4 regions of the Verrucosispora sp. WMMA2121 genome follow, and region 3 is predicted to be linked to each of the others. Evidence: riboswitches for the same ligand, from Rfam matches in the RefSeq annotation. Region 3 holds a riboswitch; each other region holds the start of a gene.

Region 1 (5,820 bases), 410 kb from region 3:
CGGCGACCGGTGCCCGGCCGACGACCGCCGGGATCTCCCGGGTCTGCTCGGCGGCGCCGGGTGTGGTCAGCGGCAGGACCGACTCGCGCTCCTCCACCACCGGCACCAGGGCGGCGGCCGCTTCCTCGCGCAGGCTGCGGGCCGCCGCGGCGGCGAGTTCCGCGGCCCGCCAGGTGGCCTGCTCCCGTTCCCGGGCCGCCCGCTGCCGGGCCAGGAGGTGGTCGCGTACCGCCCGGCGCAGCATCAACTCCTGCTCCACCGGGTGCAACCGGGGATCCCAGCCGCGATGCGCGAAGACGTCGCTGAGCTGCTCCACCGACAGTTCCCGCCGCCAGTACGCGTCCAGGGCGGCCCGGTGCAGCCAGCGCTCCCGGTCGGCGTACTCGGCGGGGGTGCGGGCGGTCTGCGGCAACGGCATGCCGGCGGCGCGGGAGAGCCGGCGTACGTCCGCCTCGGCTGCCTCGTACGACCGCCACGCCTGCTCGGCCTCGTCCTGTGCGGCGAGCCACTCGTCGCGCCGGTGCCGGGCGGTGGCGTCGGCCCGGTCCGCCGCGATCGTGACCTCCTCGGCCCAGCGCTCCTGGTCACGTCGGTGCTCGGCGTGGTCCGACCCACTCGGCAGAGCGGCCTCGCGGATGCGGACGCCGGCGTCGAAGCGGAAGAGTCGGGGTCGTAGCAGCAGGCCGGTGACGGCGAGGGTCACCAGGCCGAGCAGGCCCAGCCAGATGGCCGCGGCCCGGGGCGCGTCGAGCAGGACGGAGGACAGGGCGGTAGGCATCATCAACACCTCGCGGTCGGGATGAGTCGTCGACTGTGGTGGACGCGGGTCGTGGCGGCTGGCCGGGCACGGCGGCGTCGGTGCCGTGCCGGGGGCGGCCGGATCAAGCTCGCCGGGGATGCCCCGGGCCACCGTTGGATGCCGGCGGTGTGGTCGGCCGCTGGCGTCTGGCGCGGGCGGCGTCACCGGGCTTCCCGGTCGGGCTGCCGTCGGTCAGTCGGTCGGCGGACCACGCCGGGTCGGCTCGCCCGCGCGGACGGCGCGTGCCGAGGCGATGTGGCTGTCCGTCGGTGCGGCGTCGGCCGACGTGTCGTCGGTGTCCTCGGGCCGGACCGGCGCGGTGGCGGCGGGCGCTCGCCAATCCGGGCCGGCGTCGACCGCCCGCGCGGGCTCGACGGCGGGCCGGACGGCCGGCACCGCGGTGGACGGCGAGCCGAGGGCGACGGTGGCGGTCGGTGGTGACACGGCGGTGGACCGGGCCGGCGGATCGGCCGCAACGGCCCCGCCGAGACCGACGGCGAGCACCAGCGACGCCAGCGCCAGTCGGGTCAGCTCGCGCAGTGCGCGCAGCGTCGCCGGCCACAGTGGACGGGCGAACGCGGGAGACGGCACGGACCCAACCTATCCCGCCTTCGGCGGGATCGCAGCGCCGCGTTCGTCCGGGGTGGGTGAAGCGCGCCACGTCGTCCGATCAGGAGGTCCGTCGACTCACCCCTCGGCGGTGCCGGTGACCTGTTCCTTGGTGAAGAGGGCCAGCAGGTCGCCGACCTCGTGGTCGGCCTCCGCCGGGTGCCGGAACCGTCCGGCGGGGTTCAGGGTGTACTCGTTGCGCCGACCCACCCGGGTGCGGTGCAGGTAGCCGCCGGCCTCCAGGTCGGCGACGATCGCCTGGGCGGCACGCTCCGTGACGCCGACCTCGGTCGCGACGTCCCGTAGCCGGGCGGTGGGGTTACGGGCGATGGCGAGCAGGACGTGCGCGTGGTTCGTGAGAAACGTCCAGTTCCGCGCGTTTTCCCGTGCGTCAGTGCTCGCCATGTCCGCCATCGTATGACCTGCCGTTCGGCTACCTCGGCTCGCGCCGTCGCCGATACCGGCCCGGCCGAGCGCAAGCGTCGACTGATGCATGAAACACATATCACGTATAGCTTGACGTGCGTTATGCCGCGTGTGACCGTGATGGCAGCCCGTGACCAGCGCCGGCCGGGATGACCAGGCATTCCTCCCAGAGATGAGGTGCAGCTGGATGAGTCGACCCGGAACGCCCGGTACGCAACCCGGTCCGGACCGCGAGGTGCTCAGCGCGGATCATCCCGGTGCCCCGCAGCGGGCCCTCGCCGAACTGCTCGCCGGCAACCGTCGATTCGTCACCGACGCGCTGCGGCATCCCAACCAGAACGCCGGGCGTCGGGCCGCCGTCGCGGCCGAGCAGCATCCCTTCGCGGTGATCGTCGGCTGTTCCGACTCCCGGCTCGCCGCCGAGATCATCTTCGATCGCGGGCTGGGTGACCTCTTCGTGGTCCGTACCGCCGGGCACACCGTCGGGCCGGAGGTGCTGGGCAGCGTGGAGTACGCGGTGGCCGTGCTGGGTACGCCGCTGGTGGTGGTGCTGGGTCACGACTCGTGCGGCGCCGTCCAGGCGGCCCGCGAGGCACTGGCCACCGACACCACGCCCCCCGGGCATCTGGGTGCCGTGGTCGACGCGGTGGTGCCGAGCCTGCGCCGAGCGCAGGACGCCGGGGTGCAGGAGCTGGACGAGATCGTGGACATCCACATCGCGCGAACCGTCGAGACGATGCTGGATTCCTCGGCGACCCTCGCGGCGGAGGTGGCTGCCGGGCGGTGCGCGGTGGTCGGCATGTCGTACCGGCTGGCCGCCGGCGAGGTGCGGGCGGTCGCCGCGGAACCCGCCGAACTGGCCGGCTTGATGGCGACCGCGCCCTGATCCGCGACCGACGACGTCCGGAACGACGAGGGCCGTCCCGCCTCGGTTGGCGGGACGGCCCTCGGTGCGTCGCGTGGGGCGGTCAGAGCAGTGACACGTGCACGTGGTCCGTGTGGTTGGACGGGCCGCTGTAGGAACTCCAGCGTTCCGTCGCCGCGAACCAGATCTGGCGGTTCCAGATCACGTAGTAGACGCCCAGCCGGTCGGCGTTGCGGACCAGGAAGGCCGCCAGGTTGTTGCCGTAGATCCGGGTGTCGTTGTTGTGCCACGGGCTGAAGCCGCTGTTCTGCAACGACCAGTCACAGGCCCGACCCTTGGGGTGCTCGAACTTGTCACCCGGTCGGAAGCAGCCGACGAACCGGTTGAACCCGGCCCGCTTGACCTCCTTGTACATGTGCAGCGTCCGGGGCGTGATGCAGCCCGACGTGGTGGGGTCGTTCTGGCTGCACGACTCGGGCTTCCACCCGCCGTCCGAGGACCGGTTCGGCCCGATCCGGGCCACCGGCGAGGTGGCGTCCACCAGTCCGCCGGTCAGGCCGACACCGCCGACCAGCCGGAGGGACTTCTCCGCCTCGCTCTTCTTGCGCGCCATGTCGTTGGTCAGCTTCTTCTGCTCGCGCACCTCGGCGTCGAGCGCGAGCTTGGCCTGCTCGGCGCGGAGCTTTATCGCGTTGACCTCGCCCAGCTTCTTGTCGTTCACCAGGTTCAGCTCGTCGAGTGCCGAGGCCCGGTTGATGAACGAGTCCGGTGCGCCGCTCTGCAACAACATGGCGATCGCGCCGACCCGGCCGGTCCGGTAGGACTGGGTGGCGATCTCGGCGACCTGCGGAGCGAGCGCGTCCAGGTCGGCCTGCGCGGCACGGACCTCGACCGCCAGCTGGAGCTGGCGCTTCTTGGACTTCTCCAGCTTGGCCTTGGCCTTTGAGTAGTCCCGGGTGGTCGCCTCGATCAGATCGTTGAGCATCGGCGGGTCGTCGTCGTGCTCCGCCGGTTTGGGGTCGTTCGGTGCGGCCGTGGCCGGCATCGGGCCGGCGAACACGGCGAACGCGGCGAACACGGCCACCACGGGTGTCAACCAGCGGCGTAGGGGTGCCGTCACTGTTTTCCCTTCCATCGACCGCCGACCGGGTTAGCTGACGGGTTCGGGACGGAAGTGGCCCCTACCGCTTTCGCGGATTCACCCCACCTACCTGGGTCCCCGGCTCGCCTGAGGGCGATTGGGCGGTGGCACCGCAGGCGCCGCTGCGCGCCTTCGGCGGTGACCGGCAGTGAGGTTACCCGACAGTCCATCTGTGCTTCTACGCCCCGAACCCGACTAGATGCGTCATTTCGTAATCGCTTTGAGTGACCAGCGACACGGTTTCGAGCCGCATCGGCAGGGGCGGTCACGTTGAGGAGTGTCACCATGTGGTGTCCGTGCTCCTGTCCGGGTCGGGCCACCCCGAGGGGGTGGCGGGGGACGTGTTTCGGGTGGGTGGGGTGCTCAGGGCGCGGAGCGCCTCGGCCCGGTCCGTCGCCGGCCGGGGGACCAGGGGGGTGGGTTCGCCAGTGCGGGCACCAGCCTCGCCGCGTCCGGCGGTGGTGACGACCGCCGCCAGCGCCGTGGTCAGCGGCACCGCGGCGATCAGCCCGAGCGTGGCCACCACGCTCCGGACGATCTCCGTGGTGAGGAACTCGCTGGTCACGATCTGGCCCAACGCGCGGGAGTCCGCGGTCAGCAGGAGCAGCAGTGGCAGCGAGGCGCCGGCGTACGCCAGCACGATGGTGTTCACCACCGACGCGATGTGGGCTCGGCCGACCCGGGTGGCCGCGCGGTACAGCTCCCGGCGGGAGAGGTTCGGGTTGGCGTGGCGTAGCTCGTTGACCGCGGCGGCCTGGGTGACCGTGACGTCGTCGAGCACGCCCAGCGAGCCGATGATGATGCCGGCCAGCAGCAGGCCGTGCAGGTCGACATCCCCCCGGAACATGGACAGGGTGGTGGCGTCCTCGCTGCCGAATCCGGTCAGGTGGGTGGCCCCGGTGGCGGCCAGCCCGAGCAGCCCGGTGAGGACCAGACTGGCGAGCGTGCCGAGCACGGCCACCGAGGTCTGCGCGGAGATGCCGTGGGTCAGGTACAGCACCACGAACATGATCAACGAGGCGCCGACGATGGCGACCGCGAGCGGCGGCTGGCCGGCGCTGATGCCGGGCAGCACGAAGGTCAGCAGGATCGCGAAGCTGGCCGCCAGGCCGCCCAGCGCCGCCAGGCCCCGTAGCCGCCCGAAGGCGACGATGGCGGCGGCGAAGAGCACGGCCAGCCACACCAGCGGCTTGCCGCGCTGGTGTTCGGCGATGTTGTAGGTGCTGACCGACGGATCCTCCGGGTCGACGAGCGAGACCAGGATGATGTCGTCGCCGACGTCGACGCGGGGTGCCCCCGGCCCGGCCGGGATGGGCGTCTGCACGTCCTGTCCGGCGTCCGGGCCGGTCTGCACTCGCACGGTGACCGTGCCGCAGGGGCCCGCCGCGGTCGTCGGGGTGCCCTCGGGCACCACCGGGTTGGGCGGGCAGGGCTCGCTCACCACCCGGGTGACCGTGCCGTGGTAGCGGGGGGCGTCGTCGGTGGCCTCGGGACGCGGGGCGTCCCGGGGCCAGAGCACGATCGCGGCGACCAGGGTGGCGAGGAAGAGGGGGACCACCGTCACGACGAGGATCCGCCGCACCCGGGGCGGGGTGGGCGGAGCGGAACGGGTGTGGTCGGCGCCCATTCAGTGTCTCCCAACGATTTCAGGGCTGAGTACGTGTCGATGGGCGAGACGGTTCAGTGCCGCCGGACGACCGTGTCGAAGGGCAGCCCGAATGGCCGGAAGGTGGCGGGGCGGCTGCGTACCGTGAGCTGTGGAGGGGTTCGCGACGGCGGCAGGGGCGGGTGCCCGCCGGCGACCTCGGGCCGCGCGGCACGGATTTCGGCTGGCCATCGTGTGCGAATGGTAACCAGCCCGAACTCGCGACGCCGTTCGCGAGGGTATGTCGGCGGGTCGGATCAGCCGCGCTTCATGAGCCGGCCCACGGCGGCCATCATCTCGGTCGCCATCTCGTCGGCGCGTCCCTCGGCGGCACC
Region 2 (5,820 bases), on a different contig from region 3:
GACGGCGGCGGTCCGAAGGCACCGTGCACGGCGATGAGCGCGATGAATCCGGGTGAGCCACCGACGCCGAACGCCGGCACGCCGTCGAGTTCCGGCAGCGGATGCTCGCGGACCACCACCTGCCCGTCCTGCTCCATCGCGCTCATCGCGGCGCTGGTGCCGCTGGCCTCCTCCAGCGGGGCGGCCACCACCACGTCCAGGCCCCGGTCGACGGCCGCCCGGGCCAGCGCCTGAATGCCCGGCGCGGCGATCCCGTCATCGTTGGTGATCAGGACCCGTAGCCTCACCGGCCACCCGCCCGTTGCGCCAGTTCGTCGGGGGTGGTCCGCTCCTGCGGACGGCTGCCCGCCGGTTCGAGTCGGACCCGGTCGACGAGGCCGTTGATCGAGTCGAGTCGGCCGGTGCCGAGGCCGTGCCGGGTGACGTTGAGTGCGCCGGCCGCCGCGCCGGTGCGGATCGCCGTGCGCACATCGCCGCCCCGGGCCACCACGGCGGCCACCCCGGCGGTCATCGAGTCGCCCGCCCCGCGTGGGTCGGCCGCCTCCAGCCGCGGCATCAGCACCTCGAACACCTCGCCGTCGACAAGCGCCAACGCCGGTTTGTCGGCCCGACTGACCACGACGTTCTCGGCGCCCGAGGCGTGCAGGTCGTACATGGCGCGGGTGAGCTGCTCCTCGTCGTCGCCCGCAGCCCGGCCGTCGGCGAGCAGTTCCTCGTGACTGATCTTGAGGAAGAAGACCCCGCTGTCCAGGACGGCCGTCAGATGCTCGCCGCAGAGGTCCACCACCACTCGGCCGCCGTTGGCGCCGAGATCGGCGGCAAAGCGCCGGTAGAGGTCGGCGGGGACCAGGGACGGATGGTTCGGCCCGCTCAACACGCTCACCGGAGCGCGCAGGCCCTCGCCGAGCGCGAGGTTGTACAACTCGTCCAGCTCGTGCCGGCTCAGCGGTTGGCCGATCACGTCGACGACCTCCCGACGGGTACCTTCGCGGCGGTCATGCACGTATCCGCCGGTGCCGCCGGAGTCGCGGGCCACCACCTTGAGATCGACTCCCTCGCTGACCAGCAACGGCTCCAGCACCTGCCCGACCTCGCCGCCGAGTGCCGCGCAGAGCACCACCTCCACGCCGAGGGACAGCACCATCCTGGCCTGCCACACCCCCTGCCCGCCCGGGTGCAGGTGCAGCTCCGGCGCGTCGCTCGGCTGGTCGATGGTGACGGTCAGCAGGGGGGTCGGCGCGAAGATCATGACGCGGCCGCTCACGAACGCACTCCGTCGTCCGTACCGTCGCCGGGCCTGGCGATTCGCTCGTCCATGGGCGTTCCTCCCGCTAGCGGACAAATACCGCTTCCTGGTACGACGGTATCCAACGAGACGCGTCGACGCGTGCCGAAGGGACGGTGCCCCGCCGGCCGACCGGAAAACGCAACGCCGGGTGAACCGCTCGTGAAGAGCGGTTCACCCGGCGCGACGAGGAGGTCAGTACACCGACAGGTGGACGTGGTTGGTGTGGTCGCTGGACGGGTCGCCGCGGGCACCGCTGTACGACTTCCAGCCGCTGCTGGGCAACCAGATCTGCCTGTACCAGATCACGTAGAGCACCGCGAGCCGGTCGGCGTTGTTGACGAAGTACGCCGCCAGGTTGTTGCCGTACGAGCGGTCACCGCCGGTCGCGTCCCCGCCGAAGCCGTTCTTCTGGGCCGCGAAGTCGCAGGCCCGACCCTTCGGGTGCTCGCCCGAGCCGCCGGAGCGGTAGCAGGAGACGTACCGGGTGAAGCCGGCCGACTTGGCCTGCTTCAACGCGTGCAGGGTGCGTGGGGTGATGCAGCCGTTGGCCGGGGTGGGGTCGTTGACGCTGCACGACTCCGAGGGCCACGACCCGTCGGAGTTGCGCGGAGCCGGCTTGGCGGTGGGGCTCGACCCGCCGCTACGCGACGGTGACCGGGCGGCCCGTTCGGCAGCCCTGGCCCGCTCGGCCGCCTCGTCCCGCTCGATGGCCACGGTCAACGCCCGCTCGGCCTGGTCCTTGCGCTTGGCCATCACGGCCACCTGCTTGCGCTGCTCCTGGATTTCCGCGTCCAGGGCCTGCTTGGTGGCGCTGACCTCGTCCCGGGCGGTCTGGAGTTCCCGCAGCGCGCGGTCCTCGTTCGCGGCCACCGCGTCCAGCGCCGCCGCCCGATCCATGAAACCGGCCGGTGACCCGCTGTTGAGCAGCGCCGAAGCGGCACCCAGCCGTCCGGTGCGGTACGCCTGCGCGGCAATCTCGGCGACGTTGGTACCGCGCTCGGCGACCTGGCTCTCGGTCGTCTTGAGCCGTTCGGCCAGCTTCTTCTGCCGCTTCACCGAGCGGTCGAGCGCGGTCTTGGCGTCGAGGTAGCCCTTGCTGGCAGCCTCCAGCTGGGCCCGTAGTGCCGGGGTGCCACCCTCGTCGTCCACATCTCCCGGTGCCGCCGCCCGCAACCCCTGCGGCGCGGCGGTCGCTGGGGAGAAGGGAGCCAGCGCGACGCCGAGGGTGAGGGCGAGCGCGGCGGCGATCAGGGCCGCCGTACGGGCGGCCGGTCTTACCGTTGCCACTGCTGGCATGCACATGTCCTTCCGTCAGCCGCCGACCGGGTTAGCTGACGGGTTCGGGACGGAAGATCCCTACCGCTGGCGCGGATACACCCCAGGAACATGGTTCCCCGGTTCGCCCTGGCGGGCGATTAGGCGGCGGCCGCCGCCGGCACCGGTGGGTGCCGCCTGGCGATGGCCGGGTCAGAGCCTACCGGTGCGCACGTGACCGGTGCAGCTGCTGTTACTGCTGGTGTTCGGTTGTTGACTAGTGAACCAGAGCAAATCGGACAACAACCTACTTTTCCCCGATTGGCCTGGTCACCACCGCACCGCCCCGCAACCCCCGGGGTCGGTGCGCGGCTCGACCTGGAGGGTCGCGTGCTCGATCTGGAAGTCCTCGTGCAGCGCCGAACGGGCCGCCGCCAGGACGGTGCCGACATCGGCGTCCGGCCTGACGGTCAGGTGTGCGGAGGCGACCTCCATGCCGGAGGTCAACGTCCAGACGTGCAGGTCGTGGACGCCGGCCACGCCCGGCACCGCGGCCAGCCGGTCGTGCACGGCGGTGACCTGCAGGTGTTCCGGTGCGGCCTGGACCAGGATGCGTACCGCCGCCCGGCCCAGGCGCCAGGTCCGGGGCAGGATGAACACGGCGATCGCGACCGCCACCACCGGATCGGCCCACCACCACTCGGTCACCGCGATCAGCAGGGCGGCCGCGATCACCCCCAGTGAGCCCAGCAGGTCCGCCAGCACCTCCAGGTAGGCCCCCCGCAGGTTGATGCTCTCCCGCGCGCCCGGACGCAACAGTGCGAACGCGGCGAGGTTGGCGAGCAGGCCGAGCGCCGCCACCACCAGAACCGGGCCGGCGAGCACCTCGGGCGGATCCCCGAAGCGACGTACCGCCTCGACCAGCACGTACACCGCGACGCCCGAGAGCAGTACCGCGTTGGCCAGGGCCGCGAGCACCTCCAGCCGGTAGAGCCCGAAGGTGCGTTGCGGATCGGTGTCGGCCCGCCGGGTGGCGGCCACGGCCGCGAGGGCCATCCCGATGCCCAGCACATCGGTGAACATGTGTCCGGCGTCGGAGAGCAGGGCCAGCGAACCGGTCCGCAACGCGGTGACCGCCTCGATCACCGTCAGCGCACCGAGCAGGGCGAACGCTGCCCACAGCCGGCCGGAGTGGCGGCGCGCGGCGGTCGACACCGCAGCGTGGTGGTGGTCATGGCCGGCGCCCACCCAGACACCTTCCGTCGTCCGGCGAGCCGGGGACGGACCTATGCCAACATCGCTATGAGTGCAACCGTCCGGCCTCGCGATCGCTACCCGGTCGGGTCCACGGTGGTCAGCCGCTGGGTGGCCCGGGACAGCGCGACGTAGAGAGTACGGACACCGGACCCGGGCTCCGCCCGGATCTCCGCCGGGGCGACCAGCACCACCCCGTCGTACTCCATGCCCTTGGCCTCCAGGCTGGTCACCACCTGCAACCGATCGCCGCCACGCGCCCCCAGCCAGGCCGCGACCCGGTCCCGTCGGGGCACCGGGGTGATCACCCCGACGGTGCCCTCCACCTCGCCGAGCAGGGCGCTGGCGGCCGTCACGACGGTCGCCTCCAGATCGGGGGCCGGCACCACGAGCCGCACCGGATCGATCCCGGTGGAGCGGACCGCGGTGGGCAGCGCGAGATCGGGGTACGCCCGCCGGATCTCGGCCGCCGCCACCGCGAAGATCTCGGCCGAGTTCCGGTAGTTCGTGGTGAGGGTGAAGCGGTGCCGACGACGGCGACCCAGCGCCTGGTCACGGGCCCGGGCCAACTCCTGCGGATCCCCCGTCCACGCGGTCTGCGCCGGGTCGCCCACCACCGTCCAGGACGCCAACCGGCCGCGCCGGCCCACCATCCGCCACTGCATCGGTGAGACGTCCTGGGACTCGTCGACCACCAGGTGGGCGTAGTCGCGGTAGTCCTCCGGGCGCTCCCGAGCGGCCTGCCGGGCGGCCCGCTGCCGGTCCGCGAACGTGCTCAGCTCGCGTACCCCACCGGCCAGCTGGAACGGGTCCCGCTTCGGGCGGGCGGCGCGCATCGGCTTGCCGAGCAGCGCGTCCAGCTCGTCCAGCAGCGCGACGTCGGCGACGGTCAGACCGTCCGTGGCCAACCCCTGGTACGCCGAGCCGAGCAGCCGGATCTCGGCACCCGAGAGCAGTCCCGCGCCGTACCGGCGCAACCGCTGCGGATCGGCCAACCAGGCGAGCACGTGCCGCGGGTGCAGCCGGGGCCACCACGCCTTCAGGAAGTCGCGGAAATCGGTCCGGTCGATCAGCTCGTCCTCGAAGGCACGCTGCTCGGGCAGCCCGGCGATGCCCAGCCGGCGGGCCTGCGCCCAGAGCGCGGCGAGCACGCCGTCGAAGCCGGCCCGACGCACCTCGTTGCGGCGGGCGCCACGGGGCAGCGCGCGGTCCCGGATGGCGTCCAGCTCGGCCCGCTCCAGCCGCAGCAGCGTGCCCCGATACAGCAGGCGCAGCTCGGGCGGGGCGTCGGGCACCGCGTCCCGGGCGGCCCGGTCCAGCACCCGGCGCATCCGCAGTGAACCCTTGACCGCCGCCACCTCGGGCGGGTCGGTGCGGGTGGCCACCACCCCGGGGAACAGGGTGCCCAGCGAGTGCAGGGTGGCGGTGTCCTCACCGAGCGACGGCAGCACCGAGGCGATGTACTCGACGAAGACGGAAGAGGGGCCGATCACCAGGATGCCGCCCCCGGCGTACCGGCTGCGGTCGGTGTAGAGCAGGTACGCCGCGCGATGCAGCGCCACCGCCGTCTTGCCGGTGCCCGGGCCACCGGAGACGATCGTGACTCCCGAGCCGGGGGAGCGGATCGCCTCGTCCTGCTCGCGCTGGATGGTGGCCACGATGTCCCGCATGCCGCGTCCGGTGGTCCGGGACAGCGTGGCCAGCAGCGCGCCGTCGCCGACCACCGGCATGTCCGGTGGGGCGGCGTCCGGGTCGAGCAGGTCGTCCTCGATCCGGGTGACCCGCTCGCGGCTGGACTGGATCGTGCGGCGCCGGACGACGCCGAGCGGCTCGGCCGGCGTCGCCTGGTAGAAGGCGGCGGCGGCCGGGGCCCGCCAGTCCACCACCAGAGTGGTGGCGTCCTCGTCGCGGATACCGAGTCGCCCGACGTACAGGGTCTGCCCGTCCCGCAGGTCGAGGCGGCCGAAGACCAGCCCCTCGTACTCGGCGTCGAGCAGGTGACGTCGCTGCGCGGCGTGGAAGAC
Region 3 (5,820 bases):
GAGGCAGCGCCACGTCCACTGCTGCACGGATCTCGGTGACGTCGGGGAGCTCCCGACCCCGAGGATGGGCCGGGAAGAAGTTTCATCACCGCAACATATGGCCATGTTCAAATCTGTCTATCGGTTGTAACGTCTGCCCCACGTTTTCCGCACGACGCGACACAACCCCCGGTCGCGTCGCCAGAAAGAGGTGGGCATATGGGACTGCGTCCCGTCCTGCTGAACCGGCGTACGGCCGGCATCGCATCGACGTCGCTCGCACTGGTGCTCGGCGTGGCCACGGTCGGCCTCCTGCCGGCCGCCACCACGACCGCGAGCCCGGCGGCGGCCGCCTTCACAGCCGACGAGGTGTGTGAGGATCAGACGGGCACCCTGGCCCGGGCCAAGGGTGGCAGCGCCGTCAAGCACGATCCGAACCAGCTGACCCTCGCCCAGGTGCACCAACGCGAGGCCGAGTTCGCCGACATCCTGCAAGAGCGCGCCAAGCGAGTTGGCCAACGCGCATTGAGCGCCCAGGCCGCTGCGGCCTCGGTCACCATCCCGGTCGTGGTGCACGTGATTCGCCGGGACACGACCCGGGCCGGCGGAAACATCCCCGACTCGATGATCCAGTCCCAGATCAACGTGCTCAACCAGTCGTTCAGCGGTGCGACGGGTGGCGCCGCGACCGCCTTCGCGTTCCAGTTGCAGAGCATCAACCGGGTGACCAACTCGTCGTGGTACCCGATCCGGCAGGGCTCGTCGGCCGAGCGGCAGATGAAGACCCAGCTGCGGCAGGGCAACAAGGCGACGCTCAACATCTACCTCGGCGCGCTCAGCAACAACCTGCTCGGCTGGGCGACCTTCCCGCAGCGCAACCTGAACGTGATGGATGGCGTGGTGGTGCTCAGCGAGTCACTGCCCGGTGGCACCGCCACCAACTACAACCAGGGTGACACCGGCACCCACGAGGTCGGCCACTGGCTGAACCTCTACCACACCTTCCAGGGCGGCTGCTCGGGCAGCGGTGACCAGGTGTCGGACACCCCGGCCGAGGCCTCGCCGGCCAGCGGCTGCCCGACCGGCCGGGACACCTGCTCAAGCTCGGGCCTCGACCCGATCACGAACTTCATGGACTACTCGTACGACGGCTGCATGTACCAGTTCACCTCGGGCCAGGCCACCCGCATGATCAACGCCTGGAACTCCTACCGCGCGGCGTAGCGCGAGCGTCGCACCGCGTACCGCGGGTGCCGGCTCCGTCGGACGGGGCCGGCACCTGCGCGTGTGGGTCAGGCGGCGCGGCGGTGATGCCGCCCGGAGTGGGCCGGCACCGGGCGCGTGGCCTGGGGTGTGGCGCCCGCCGGGTCGAGCCAGACCTGGACCGCCGGATGCGACGCCAGCTCGCTCGGCCCAGCCACCGACTGCTCCCGTCGAGCCAACATCGCCACGTCGACGGTGAACTCGAACAGGCGCCAGTCGGCGTGCGGGGCGGCCCGCGCCGCGAACGCCAGCCGGGCGACGGTGGCGTCGTCGGTGACGGGCCGGGCCCGCCCGGCCACGTACGCCTCGTCGTCGCTCTCCTCCGGCGGGAACGAGTGCAGCGCGTAACGACCGTCGCGTTCCAGGTCGCGCCGCTTCGGTGAGTCGATGACGAAGCAGTAGAGACCGTCGTCGGTGATCACCGGGGAGACCGGGTGCACCCGGGGTCCGCCGTCGGCGCGGACCGTGGCCAGGTAGCCGAAGCCCGGGCCGTACTGCTGCATGAGAAGGCGGATCCCGTTGGCGAGTCGAGGCTCGTCAGCGGCGAATTCGGACCAGGAAGCCATGCCGACATCCTATCGAACACACGTTCGAAGCGGGTAGTCCGACACGCGTGTCACATACCGGCAGCTATGGTGTGGCGATGCTGCTCTCCGACCGCGACCTGGTCTCCGAGATCAAGGCGGGCACCCTGGCGCTCGAACCGTTCGAGCCCACCCTGGTGCAGCCCTCCAGCATCGACGTACGTCTGGACAAACTCTTCCGGGTCTTCAACAACCACCTCTACACCCACATCGACCCGGCAACCCGGCAGGACGACCTCACCTCGGCCGTCGAGGTGCCCGACGGCCAGGCGTTCGTGCTGCACCCGGGCGAGTTCGTACTCGCCTCCACGCTCGAGGTCATCTCGCTGGGCGACCAGCTCGCCGGCCGCCTCGAAGGCAAGTCCAGCCTGGGACGACTCGGCCTGCTCACCCACTCCACCGCCGGCTTCATCGACCCCGGCTTCTCCGGTCACGTCACCCTGGAACTGTCCAACGTGGCAAACCTGCCGATCACCCTCTGGCCCGGGATGAAGATCGGGCAGCTCTGTATCTTCCGGCTCTCCTCACCGGCCGAGCACCCGTACGGCTCGGCCGTCTACGGTTCCCGCTACCAGGGTCAGCGCGGCCCGACGCCCAGTCGTGCCTGGCAGAGCTGGCGCACGTGGCCCACCCGCTGATACCGGCGATCCTCAGCCGGGCCGGCCGAAACTGTGCACCGGGCTGTTGTCCAGCCGCTTCATCTTGACCGGTTGACCCGCCCGGGAGGCGTGCACCACCCAGCCGCCGCCGACGTACATCCCGACATGGTGCAGGTCCCGGTAGTAGAAGACCAGGTCGCCGGGGCGCAGCGCGCCACGGCTTACCGACTTGGTGACCCGACGCTGCCGCGCCGCGTTGTGCGGCAGTGCGACACCGGCCCGCGACCAGGCGGCCAACATCAGCCCGGAACAGTCGTACGCATCGGGCCCCTCGGCGCCCCAGGAGTACGGCTTGCCGATCTGGGCGCAGGCGAAGGTGACCGCCTCGCCGGCCGCTCCGCCCGGGTAGCTGGCCGGGCAGGGCGCCGGCCGTAGCGGGCCACCACCACCCTTCCCGTACGCCCGCAGCCGGAGCCGCTGCAACCTGTCGATCTCGGCGTCGATTCGTCGCCGCCGCTCGGCGAGATCGGCCTCGGTGCGGGTCAGCTCGCCGATCGTGCGGTCCAGGCCGGCCTTGGTCTCGGCGAGTTCGTCGCGCAGTTCGCTCGCGTGCCGCACGTCCTGCTGCTGCACGCGGGCGTACCGGTCGAGCAGGCCGAGCTGCTCGACCACCTCGCCCGGCGACCGGCTACCGAGCAGCGTGTTGACGAAGCGGACCTGTTCGCCCTTGTACGCGCGGGCAGCGAGCTTGCCGACCCGGTCCATGGCCTCGGCCACCTGGCGTTGCAGCGGTGCCATCCTGGCGGCCAGCGCGTCCGCCTCCCGCCGCTTGCCGGCCAGGTCCTGCCGGGTCGCGTTGTGCTGCTCGATGACGGGTTCGAGCCGATTCCAGTCCTCGTCGATCTGGCGCTCGATGTCGGCGACCGTGGGCTCGGCCCGGGCCTCCGTCGTGCCGCCGACCAGCATCACGGCGGTCGCGGCCAGGCCAGCGATGATGCAGCGGTACCAGCTGGAACGCGGCGAGTCCGTCGATCGGCCGGGCATTGCCGGCGGCGACGACGGTGGCCGCGGGGCATGGTCTGCCACCGGGCTCAGCACTCCTTCTTCCGCTACCGCCTACCGGGTTAGCTGACGGGTTCGGGCGGGAAGGGGCGCCCTACCGTGACCGGCACGGATTCACCCCGGGTACCTGGTTCCCCGGCTCGCTGACGAGCGATTCGGCGGTGTCGGACCGTTACCGCCCGGGCTGGGCGGACCTGCCAGCGGCCGACGATTGCCCAGCGTAGGGACGATCGGCGTCGATACGCAACAGATCCACACCGTCACTGTGGGTGCTTACATCCGACAGTGGCGAGGGCCCCCGTCGACTTGACCGGGGGCCCTCGGGCGTTCCTGCGCGACCGCTCAGCGGACGCGGTGGCGGCTCAGCCGGGTCGGCGGAAACCGGCGACCGGCATGGTCGTGATGGGCGAGACGTTCACCGGCTTGCCGGCGCGAGCCGCGTGCACCATCTGGTTGTTGCCCAGGTACAACCCGACGTGACTCACGTCGCTGCGGAAGAAGACCAGATCGCCGGGACGGGCGTCGGCGCGGGAGACGGCCTTGCCCTCGTTCCACTGGGCACCGGTGAAGTGGGTGAGGTAGATGCCCGCGGCCTTGTACGCGTACTGGGTCAGACCCGAGCAGTCGAACGAGTTCGGGCCGGTGGCGCCCCAGACGTACGGCTTGCCGACCTGGGCGCACGCGGTCCGGATGGCCGTGCGGGCGGCGTCGCTGACCACACCGTTGATGGTCGGGCAGTTGGTGGTCTTCACCGTGGTCACCGGCAGCGACCTCTCCAGCCGCTTGATCTCGGCGTCGATCTGCTTCTTCTTCGCCGCCAGCTGCTTCTGCTTCGCCTCCTGGTCGGCGATCAGGGCGTCGAGCTTGGCCTTCTGGTCGTCGTACTTCTTGCGGATCTTCATGACGCCTTCGAGCTCGCGGCGCTCCTGCGAGGCGAGCCGGTCGAGGAAGGCCATCTGCTCGCCGAGCTCGTTCGGCTTCGAGTTGAGCAGGACGACACCGATCTCCTTGGACGGGCCGGTCATGTAGTAGCGGGAGGCGAGGTCGGCCACCCGGTTCATCGCCAGCTCGGTCTCCAGGGCCAGCGGCTGGATCTTCTTCTCCAGGCTCTTCGACTTCTGCTTGTTGACCCGCAGCTGGGAGCGCACCTTGTTGTACTGCTCGATGGTGGGCTCCAGCTTCTGCCACTGCTTGTCGATCTGGGCCTCGATCTCGTCGACCGAGGGCTCGGCGTACGCGGGGGCGGCGAGCAGGCCGGCACCGACCGCGGCGGCGGCTACCAGGACGACCAGCCCGCGGGCGGCCCTACGCAGGCCACCCGGACGGGATCGTCCCGGCGCACGACGATGGAGGGGCATGGTTGCCACCGGCAGCGTCTCCTTTGCAACCGACCACCGGGCGTCCCGCGAGAGGTAAGTGGCGGGATCCGACGACCCATGGCGGTCGGTGCCCCACATTAGGGAACGGTAGGTGGGGAATCAAGGCGACCAACGGCTCATTCACCTTTGCGCGACGGTACGCACACTAAGGGTGTCGGCCGATTCGTTATAGTCACGTACGCCAATACAAAACCGGGCGGGGCGGCACTGGATAGGGGTGCCGCCCCGCCCGGTGCGTCCGGGCCGGTCAGCCGGCCACCGGCGTGGTCTCCTCGGCGCCGCCGACCTGCTCGGGCTTGACCGAGCGGAGCAGAACGCTGGCCACGTCGATGACCTCGACCTGTTCTCCGGCACCCTTGCCGTTCACCCCGTCGGTGAGCATCGTCGAACAGAACGGACAACCGACGGCGACCGTCCTCGCCCCGGTGGACATGGCCTCCTCGACCCGGTCCACGTTGATCCGCTTGCCGATGCGCTCCTCCATCCACATGCGGGCACCACCCGCACCGCAGCAGAAGGAGCGCTCGCTGTTACGCGGCATCTCGGTCAGCTCACCCTCGATCGCGCTGCCCAGCACCTCGCGCGGCGGGCTGAATACCCGGTTGTGCCGGCCCAGGTAACACGGGTCGTGGTAGGTGACGCCGCCGTCGACCGGCTGCACCGGGGTGAGCTTGCCGGTGGCGACCAGGTGGGCCAGCAACTGGGTGTGGTGCACCACCTCGAACTCGCCGCCCAGCTGGCCGTACTCGTTGCCCAGGGTGTTGAAGCAGTGCGGGCACGTTGCGACGATCTTGCGCTTGGCCTTCTCCCGGCCCTCGAACGCTTCGTTCAGGGTCTCGACGTTCTGCTGGGCCAGCATCTGGAAGACGAACTCGTTGCCGATCCGGCGGGCCGGGTCACCGGAGCAGGTCTCCCCCTCGCCGAGGATGGCGAACGAGACGCCGGCCTCGTTGA
Region 4 (5,820 bases), 2.0 Mb from region 3:
TGCGAGCCGCCTGCCGTCGCTGACCGGTCTGCGGTGGATCGCCGCGCTGCTGGTCTTCGGTTTCCACGCCGGCACCATGCGCATCATCGCCGACCCCGGCCCGCAGGCGGTGGTGGGGGAGATCTTCACCCTGGGCCTGTCCGGGGTGCAGTTCTTCTTCATCCTCAGCGGCTTCGTGCTGGTCTGGTCGATGCGGCCGGGCGCCTCCCGCCGCCGGTTCTGGCGGCGACGGTTCGCCAAGATCTATCCGAACCATCTGGTGCTGTGGGCGCTGGCCATGCTGGCGATGCTCTGGTTCGCCGATCCGATCAACCCGGTGGCGGCGCTGGAGAACCTCTTCCTCGTCCAGGCCTGGGATCCCCGGCCCGGCCACTTCTACAGCGTCAACAACGTCAGTTGGTCGCTCTCCTGCGAACTGTTCTTCTACCTGTGTCTGCCGCTGGTGCTGCCGGCGGTGCGGCGGGCCCGACCCTGGTTGCTGTGGGCCGTGGTGATCGCGGTGCCGCTGCTCATCCTGGCGCTGTGGCCCGGGCAGGCCCTGGTGCCGGAGGCGGACCGCTGGTGGTTCGCCCAGGTCTTCCCGCTGGTCCGTTCGCTGGAGTTCTGGATGGGCGTGGCCGCCGCCGAACTCATGCTGCGTGGTCGCTGGCGGGGTCCTCGGCTGCCGCTGGCCAGTCTGATCTTCGTGCTGACCTGGGTGGCGGCCTCCCAGTGGATCCCGGCCGAGTTCTGGACGGCACTGCTGTCGGCGGCGTACGTCCTGGTGATCGCGGCGGCGGCCGACGCGGACGTGCACGGGCGGCGCTCACCGCTGCGCTCCCGACCGATGGTCTGGCTGGGCGAGGTCTCCTTCGCCTTCTACCTGGTGCACGTCTTCGTGATCATGACGATCCTGCGGGTCACCGGCGACTGGGGCACCGGCCTGCCCGGCTGGTGGGGCCCGGTCGCGGTGATCGGATTCCTGCTGCTCACCCTGGGCCTGGCCGCGCTGTTGCAGCGGTACGTGGAGCAGCCGATGATGCGTCTCCTGGCCCCGTCCCGGCCACCCCGACCCGGCCCGCAGGACGGCGAGCCCGCGACGCCGGGTGGCGGGTGGTCCGCGACGCCGGCTGGCCCGGGGCGAGCCACGGAGTCGCGCGGTGCCCCGCGATCGGGGACGCCGGGCGGACCGGTCGTGGACGGGCTGCCGCGCCAGCGGATGTCCGGTGGCGGCGATGCGGACCTCGCCACCGGCCCGGGGCAGGACCGCTCCGTCCAGCAGGGACGGTAGCGGCCGGCGGGGCTGACCTGCGCGTATCGACGTGCGTACCCGACGCGCCGGACGGTGCGACACGCCCGGTGACCGGTGCGTGCGGGCCGCCGGTGGCGGTAGCGTGACGAGGTGCTTCCCGCCGCGCCCGCCCGTCCGCTGTGGTGGTTGGCGCGCTGGGCCGCGCGGCTGCTGACCGGGCTCGCGGTCGCCGCCGCCTTCTCCCTCGGCGCCTGGGCACTGCCCGACCGGGCACCCGCCGCCGCACCGCCGGCCGAGGCCGCCGTACCGGCCGCCGTCGCACGGGACCTGGCCCGCGAAGTCGCCGTACCCCTCGACCTGGCCGGTCCCGACCTGGTGACCGGCCTCGACCGGGCCGGCCTGGCGATGCCGACCGTGCGCGGCGCCGGTGGCACCGACCTGGCCGGGGCGTCCGGACCGCGCGTTGGTGACCCGGCGGAAGCCTCCGGGTCGCCGATCGCGCGGGACGCCGATGACTCCGCCGGGTCCGGGATGCCCTCGCTGCCGCCGGCGGCCGATGGCCAGCCCGGGCTGACGGCGCTCGGCAGCGGCACCGCCGGCGTCACGCGGGGGTCGCCGGCTCCGGTTGCGGGTGTCCGGGCCGCCCGCGCCCCACCGCACGCCTGATCCTGGCGACCCTTTCCTCGCCTCCGCGCCGCGCCCGGCCGCGCACCCGCGCCAAGCACGGCCGGCCCGTTGCCGTCGGTCGCGCCGTCGATGCGCCCCAGGACCGGCGGCACCGCCCGCCTCAACCCGGGCAACCGCGCCGCATCGCCATCCGCTGCCGGTACGACCACCGACGCCGTACCGATCTCCGCCGAGGTGCCGACATGGAGAAGACCGTCCTCTACCAGTTCCTGATCGAGGTGCCACGCGCCGCCGCCATCTGGTCGGTCCTGCTGGTGCTCGCGCTGGGCGTGCTCACCGTGCTGGTCGCCCGCCCGGAGCCGGCCGGGCCGGTGGAGAAGACCACCGACCCGGACGCGCTCCGCGCCGCGGCCGACGAGGCCGACCTGCGCCGATACGCCGGGGAGGTGGCGGTCGCGGCAGCCGGCGCCGGCCAGAACGCCGAGCGGCGGCGTACGGCGTGGCGGGTGGCCCAGGCGGAGCTGGACCGCGCCTGGGCCGGGTACGACGAGGCGGAGGCCGCCGCCCGGCGGCTGGCCGGTGTCACCGGACTGCCGGCCCCGCGCACTCCGCGCACCCCGGCCGAGTACGCGGCTCGGGAACGCTGGCTGCACCGGGCGGCGATGGCTGCCCACTGGCGCGGTGACCTGACCGCCCGGCAGCTCACCGACGTACTGGCGCACCGGTCCGGCTGGGATCCCCGACGTCACCCGGCCGAGCAGGAGGCCGTTCTCGCCCGGGTGGTACGCGACAACCGCCTGGCCGCCTATCGATCGGCCGCCGGGCGGGAACGTGACCTGTGGCGGGCGGCGGAACTGGCCACCGAGGCGGCCCGCGCCCTCTCCGCCGAAGCGTACGCGGCCGCCGCGCGGCTCCGGCCGAACCGACCGCCCGTCTCCGGACGCGCCATCGTCGAGCGGTCCGGCCTGGTCCCGCGCTGGCGTCCGGCTCGGCTCGGCTGAAATTCCGTGAGCTGGGTCACATTGGTGCGAAATTCGGTCACTGTTCGTAGGTAAGACGTTTGTCGCAGTAATCCCCGCCGACTTTTCTCCCTGCCGTCCGGTTGTCACCCGTTGGTGCCCGGAATGCCGTCGGTCCCATTGAGCGACGCCAGTTCCCAGGTACCCGAAAATTGCCCCGCTCGATCATGTTTAAGCAGGTCAGAGCGGGTTGGCTTCAAGGTGACCGGCCAGTAGTGTCAGCGCGTCCGGTGCGGTAACCGATCGCAGGAAGCGACGCCGTACCGACCCGCTCAATCGTGAACTCACGAACCGGGGACCCACTGCACCACTGGGGTGAATCCGCGAGCCTCGGCCCGCGGTAGGGCGTCTTCCCGCCCGAATCCGTCAGCTAACCCGGTCGGCGGTGACGGAAGGAGTACCAACCCTCGTGCGGTCCGATGTGATCCCCCCGTTCCCCCACCTCCACGGCACCGCGGTGCCCGTGCTCGCCGGCCCGACCGCCGCGAGCTGACCCCGGTCATCGCCACCGCCCGGGTTCTTCCGGGCGTACCCCTTGAACGGCCTGTCCCGCTCGCCCAGGCGGTCGTCGGCGTTCCGTTGCCGACCCGACCGCCGGAGCCGGTGTGCCGTTCTCCCCTCAGCCCGTGGAGGAATCCGTGAAGCACACCCTTTCCCGCCGGCTCCGTCGGCTGGTCAGCGAACGCCCCTATCAGCTCGTTGCCGGATCCGCCGTGGCGCTCGTCCTGGCCACCGGCACCGGCGCCGCCCTGGCCGGCACCGGGAACACCCCGGCCCCCACGCGGGCCACCACCGCCGCCGAACTGCGCGGCGACACGGTGGCCGCGCCGAGCCAGGCGGAGGTCGCGCCGGCCACCGCCGCGCTGAGCAGCGCCGCGCCGAGCAGCGCCGCACCGGCCAGCCCGGCACCGGCAAGCGCCGCCGCCTCGCCGTCGCCGAAGCCCAGCTCGGCCACCCCCGACCCGGACCTGACCAGCAAGAAGGCGGCACCGAAGCCGCCCGCCTCGAAGGTTCTGGACTACGACCACCAAGCCCAGATCAACGGCTACTACTGCGGTCCCGCCGCGGTGCGTAACGCGCTGAGCGCCGCCGGTGTCGCGCGCAGCCAGGACGCCCTGGCCAGCCAGCTCGGCACCACGTTCGCCGGCACCAACTCGGCCGAGGACACCACCCGCGTCCTCAACGCCGTCGTCAAGGGCGACCCGTACGAGACCACGATGATCCGTGGCGGTGCGGCCACCCCGGCCCAGATGGACCAGCTTCAGGCGGACGTCGTCGCCGCCGTCACCGACGGGCGGGGCGTCGTGGTGAACGTCGCCGGCACCGTCACCGACACCGACGGCCGCTGGCACTCCTTCCCCGGCGGGCACTACATCGCCGTGGTCGGCTACCAGGACTCCGGGCGGCTGGTGAAGATCGCCGACTCGGCGGACGCCTCGTACCCGTCGTACTGGCTCAGCACCATCGATCTCGCCAACTGGGCCGCCACCCGCGGCTACTCGGCCTGATCGCATCGTTCCGCCGCACCCGGAAGCCCTCGGCCCGCTGGCCGAGGGCTTCCGTTTCGGGTACGTCATGCGGCGGGTCGCGCTGGTCGTCGGGTCGACGTGGCTCGGGTTTCGTCAGGCCTGCGTGCGGTGCGGTGTCGCCGGGGCGACGAAGTTCGGGGTTCGTCAGGCGTGCGTGCGGTGCTGCTTCGCCAGGCCGACGAAGCTCGCCCAGGCGGCCGGGGTGAAGGCCAGCGTGGCGGCGTCGCGGTTCTTGGTGTCGCGGACCAGCACGACGCCGGGCAGGTTGTCGGCGACCTCCACGCAGTCGCCACCGCCGGCGCCGCTGCGGGTGGACTTGCGCCAGGTCGCGCCGTTCAGATCCATGGCTTCACAACATCCTTCATGCGCTCGATCGACTGGCGGCCGGACAGTGCCTCGTTGCGCACCGTCTCCCACCTGGACAGCAGGTCACTCAGGTCGTCGTCCTTGTCGACCAGGACGCCGCCGAGTTGAGTTTCGAGATTACCCACCCAGCCGCCGTCCGCCCCCCGCGCCAGGATGAAGGGGCCGGTCAGTCCGATGTGCATGGCGACGCCGGTCGGCACCAGGTGCACGCTGATGTTGGGCCGGGTGGCCAGCGCCATCAGGTGGTGCACCTGCTCGACCAGCACGTCCTTGAGCTCCTCGTCGACCCGCCGCAGCACCACCTCGTCGATCACCGCGACGAGTTGGGGCGGGTCGTCCTGCTCCAGCACCGTCTGCCGGGCCATCCGGTTGGCCAGCCGACGCTCCACCCCCGCCTCGGTCAGCGCGGCGTCGGTCCGGATCACCGCGCGGGCGTAGCGCTCGGTCTGGAGCAGGCCCGGCACCAGCGTCGGCTGGTAACAGCGGAGCTGCCGGGCGTTCCGCCTGTCCATCTACCTCGCCGGCCTGATGTACGACGCCATGCGCGACCTCTACCAACTCAACCCCCACGACGCCCCAACCCCCACCACCCTCTTCACCCGCTTCATCGCCTGGGCCCGCCACCAACCCGCCTGACGACCCCGCTGCCATCACGCGAAATCTTGGACAGTTTCCGTCTTTCGCGAACGGATTTTGTCCAAGATCTCGGGGAATCGGTCCCCGGAGTGGACGGTGGGGACGATCGATGGGTGGGGGTGGCGAGTAGGGGTGGCGGCTGAGGGACATGGGTCGGCACGACGGCTGGGGGATGCGACGATCAGGGTGACATCGGCCTCGACGTTTCGAGACGTGTGCGGGGGAGCCATGGGGAAGCAGGGGCCCTACGTGGGGCTGGCCACGACGTTCGACACCGCCGCCGAGCTGTACGAGCAGGCCCGGCCGGGCTATCCGGAGGCGTTGTTCGCCGACCTGGCCGAGACGACCGGCCTGTCGACCGGGCCGGCCCGGGTGCTGGAGCTCGGTACCGGCACCGGTAAGGCCACCCGTG

What was found. A riboswitch is a leader RNA that binds a small molecule or an ion and turns the genes downstream of it on or off. The one in region 3 is predicted to bind cyclic di-AMP.
Region 1: linked by a shared signal. The riboswitch ahead of O7605_RS17395 (coiled-coil domain-containing protein) and the one ahead of O7605_RS19445 (NlpC/P60 family protein) in region 3 are both predicted to bind cyclic di-AMP.
Region 2: linked by a shared signal. The riboswitch ahead of O7605_RS02205 (coiled-coil domain-containing protein) and the one ahead of O7605_RS19445 (NlpC/P60 family protein) in region 3 are both predicted to bind cyclic di-AMP.
Region 4: linked by a shared signal. The riboswitch ahead of O7605_RS10370 (C39 family peptidase) and the one ahead of O7605_RS19445 (NlpC/P60 family protein) in region 3 are both predicted to bind cyclic di-AMP.

Annotation. Positions count from the first base shown of each region.
Region 1 covers NZ_JAPZBH010000006.1:1,872,735-1,878,554, reverse strand. Annotated here, with positions in the region: gene O7605_RS17415 (hypothetical protein) at 1-778, opposite strand, end outside; gene O7605_RS17410 (hypothetical protein) at 992-1,390, opposite strand; gene O7605_RS17405 (helix-turn-helix transcriptional regulator) at 1,487-1,822, opposite strand; gene O7605_RS17400 (carbonic anhydrase) at 2,022-2,720, shown strand; gene O7605_RS17395 (coiled-coil domain-containing protein) at 2,803-3,819, opposite strand; cyclic di-AMP (ydaO/yuaA leader) riboswitch at 3,824-3,954, opposite strand; gene O7605_RS17390 (YibE/F family protein) at 4,121-5,467, opposite strand; gene O7605_RS17385 (metal-sensitive transcriptional regulator) at 5,743-5,820, opposite strand, start outside.
Region 2 covers NZ_JAPZBH010000004.1:346,449-352,268, reverse strand. Annotated here, with positions in the region: gene surE (5'/3'-nucleotidase SurE) at 1-287, opposite strand, end outside; gene O7605_RS02210 (1-phosphofructokinase family hexose kinase) at 284-1,264, opposite strand; gene O7605_RS02205 (coiled-coil domain-containing protein) at 1,481-2,584, opposite strand; cyclic di-AMP (ydaO/yuaA leader) riboswitch at 2,589-2,720, opposite strand; gene O7605_RS02200 (cation diffusion facilitator family transporter) at 2,873-3,790, opposite strand; gene O7605_RS02195 (HelD family protein) at 3,874-5,820, opposite strand, start outside.
Region 3 covers NZ_JAPZBH010000006.1:2,286,995-2,292,814, forward strand. Annotated here, with positions in the region: gene O7605_RS19430 (zinc metalloprotease) at 199-1,203, shown strand; gene O7605_RS19435 (pyridoxamine 5'-phosphate oxidase family protein) at 1,272-1,808, opposite strand; gene dcd (dCTP deaminase) at 1,886-2,464, shown strand; gene O7605_RS19445 (NlpC/P60 family protein) at 2,477-3,511, opposite strand; cyclic di-AMP (ydaO/yuaA leader) riboswitch at 3,524-3,658, opposite strand; gene O7605_RS19450 (C40 family peptidase) at 3,850-4,845, opposite strand; gene O7605_RS19455 ((Fe-S)-binding protein) at 5,114-5,820, opposite strand, start outside.
Region 4 covers NZ_JAPZBH010000006.1:308,671-314,490, reverse strand. Annotated here, with positions in the region: gene O7605_RS10385 (acyltransferase family protein) at 1-1,270, shown strand, start outside; gene O7605_RS10380 (hypothetical protein) at 1,382-1,897, shown strand; gene O7605_RS10375 (hypothetical protein) at 2,101-2,859, shown strand; cyclic di-AMP (ydaO/yuaA leader) riboswitch at 3,137-3,277, shown strand; gene O7605_RS10370 (C39 family peptidase) at 3,504-4,385, shown strand; gene O7605_RS10365 (DUF397 domain-containing protein) at 4,551-4,751, opposite strand; gene O7605_RS10360 (DUF5753 domain-containing protein) at 4,742-5,284, opposite strand; gene O7605_RS10355 (class I SAM-dependent methyltransferase) at 5,637-5,820, shown strand, end outside.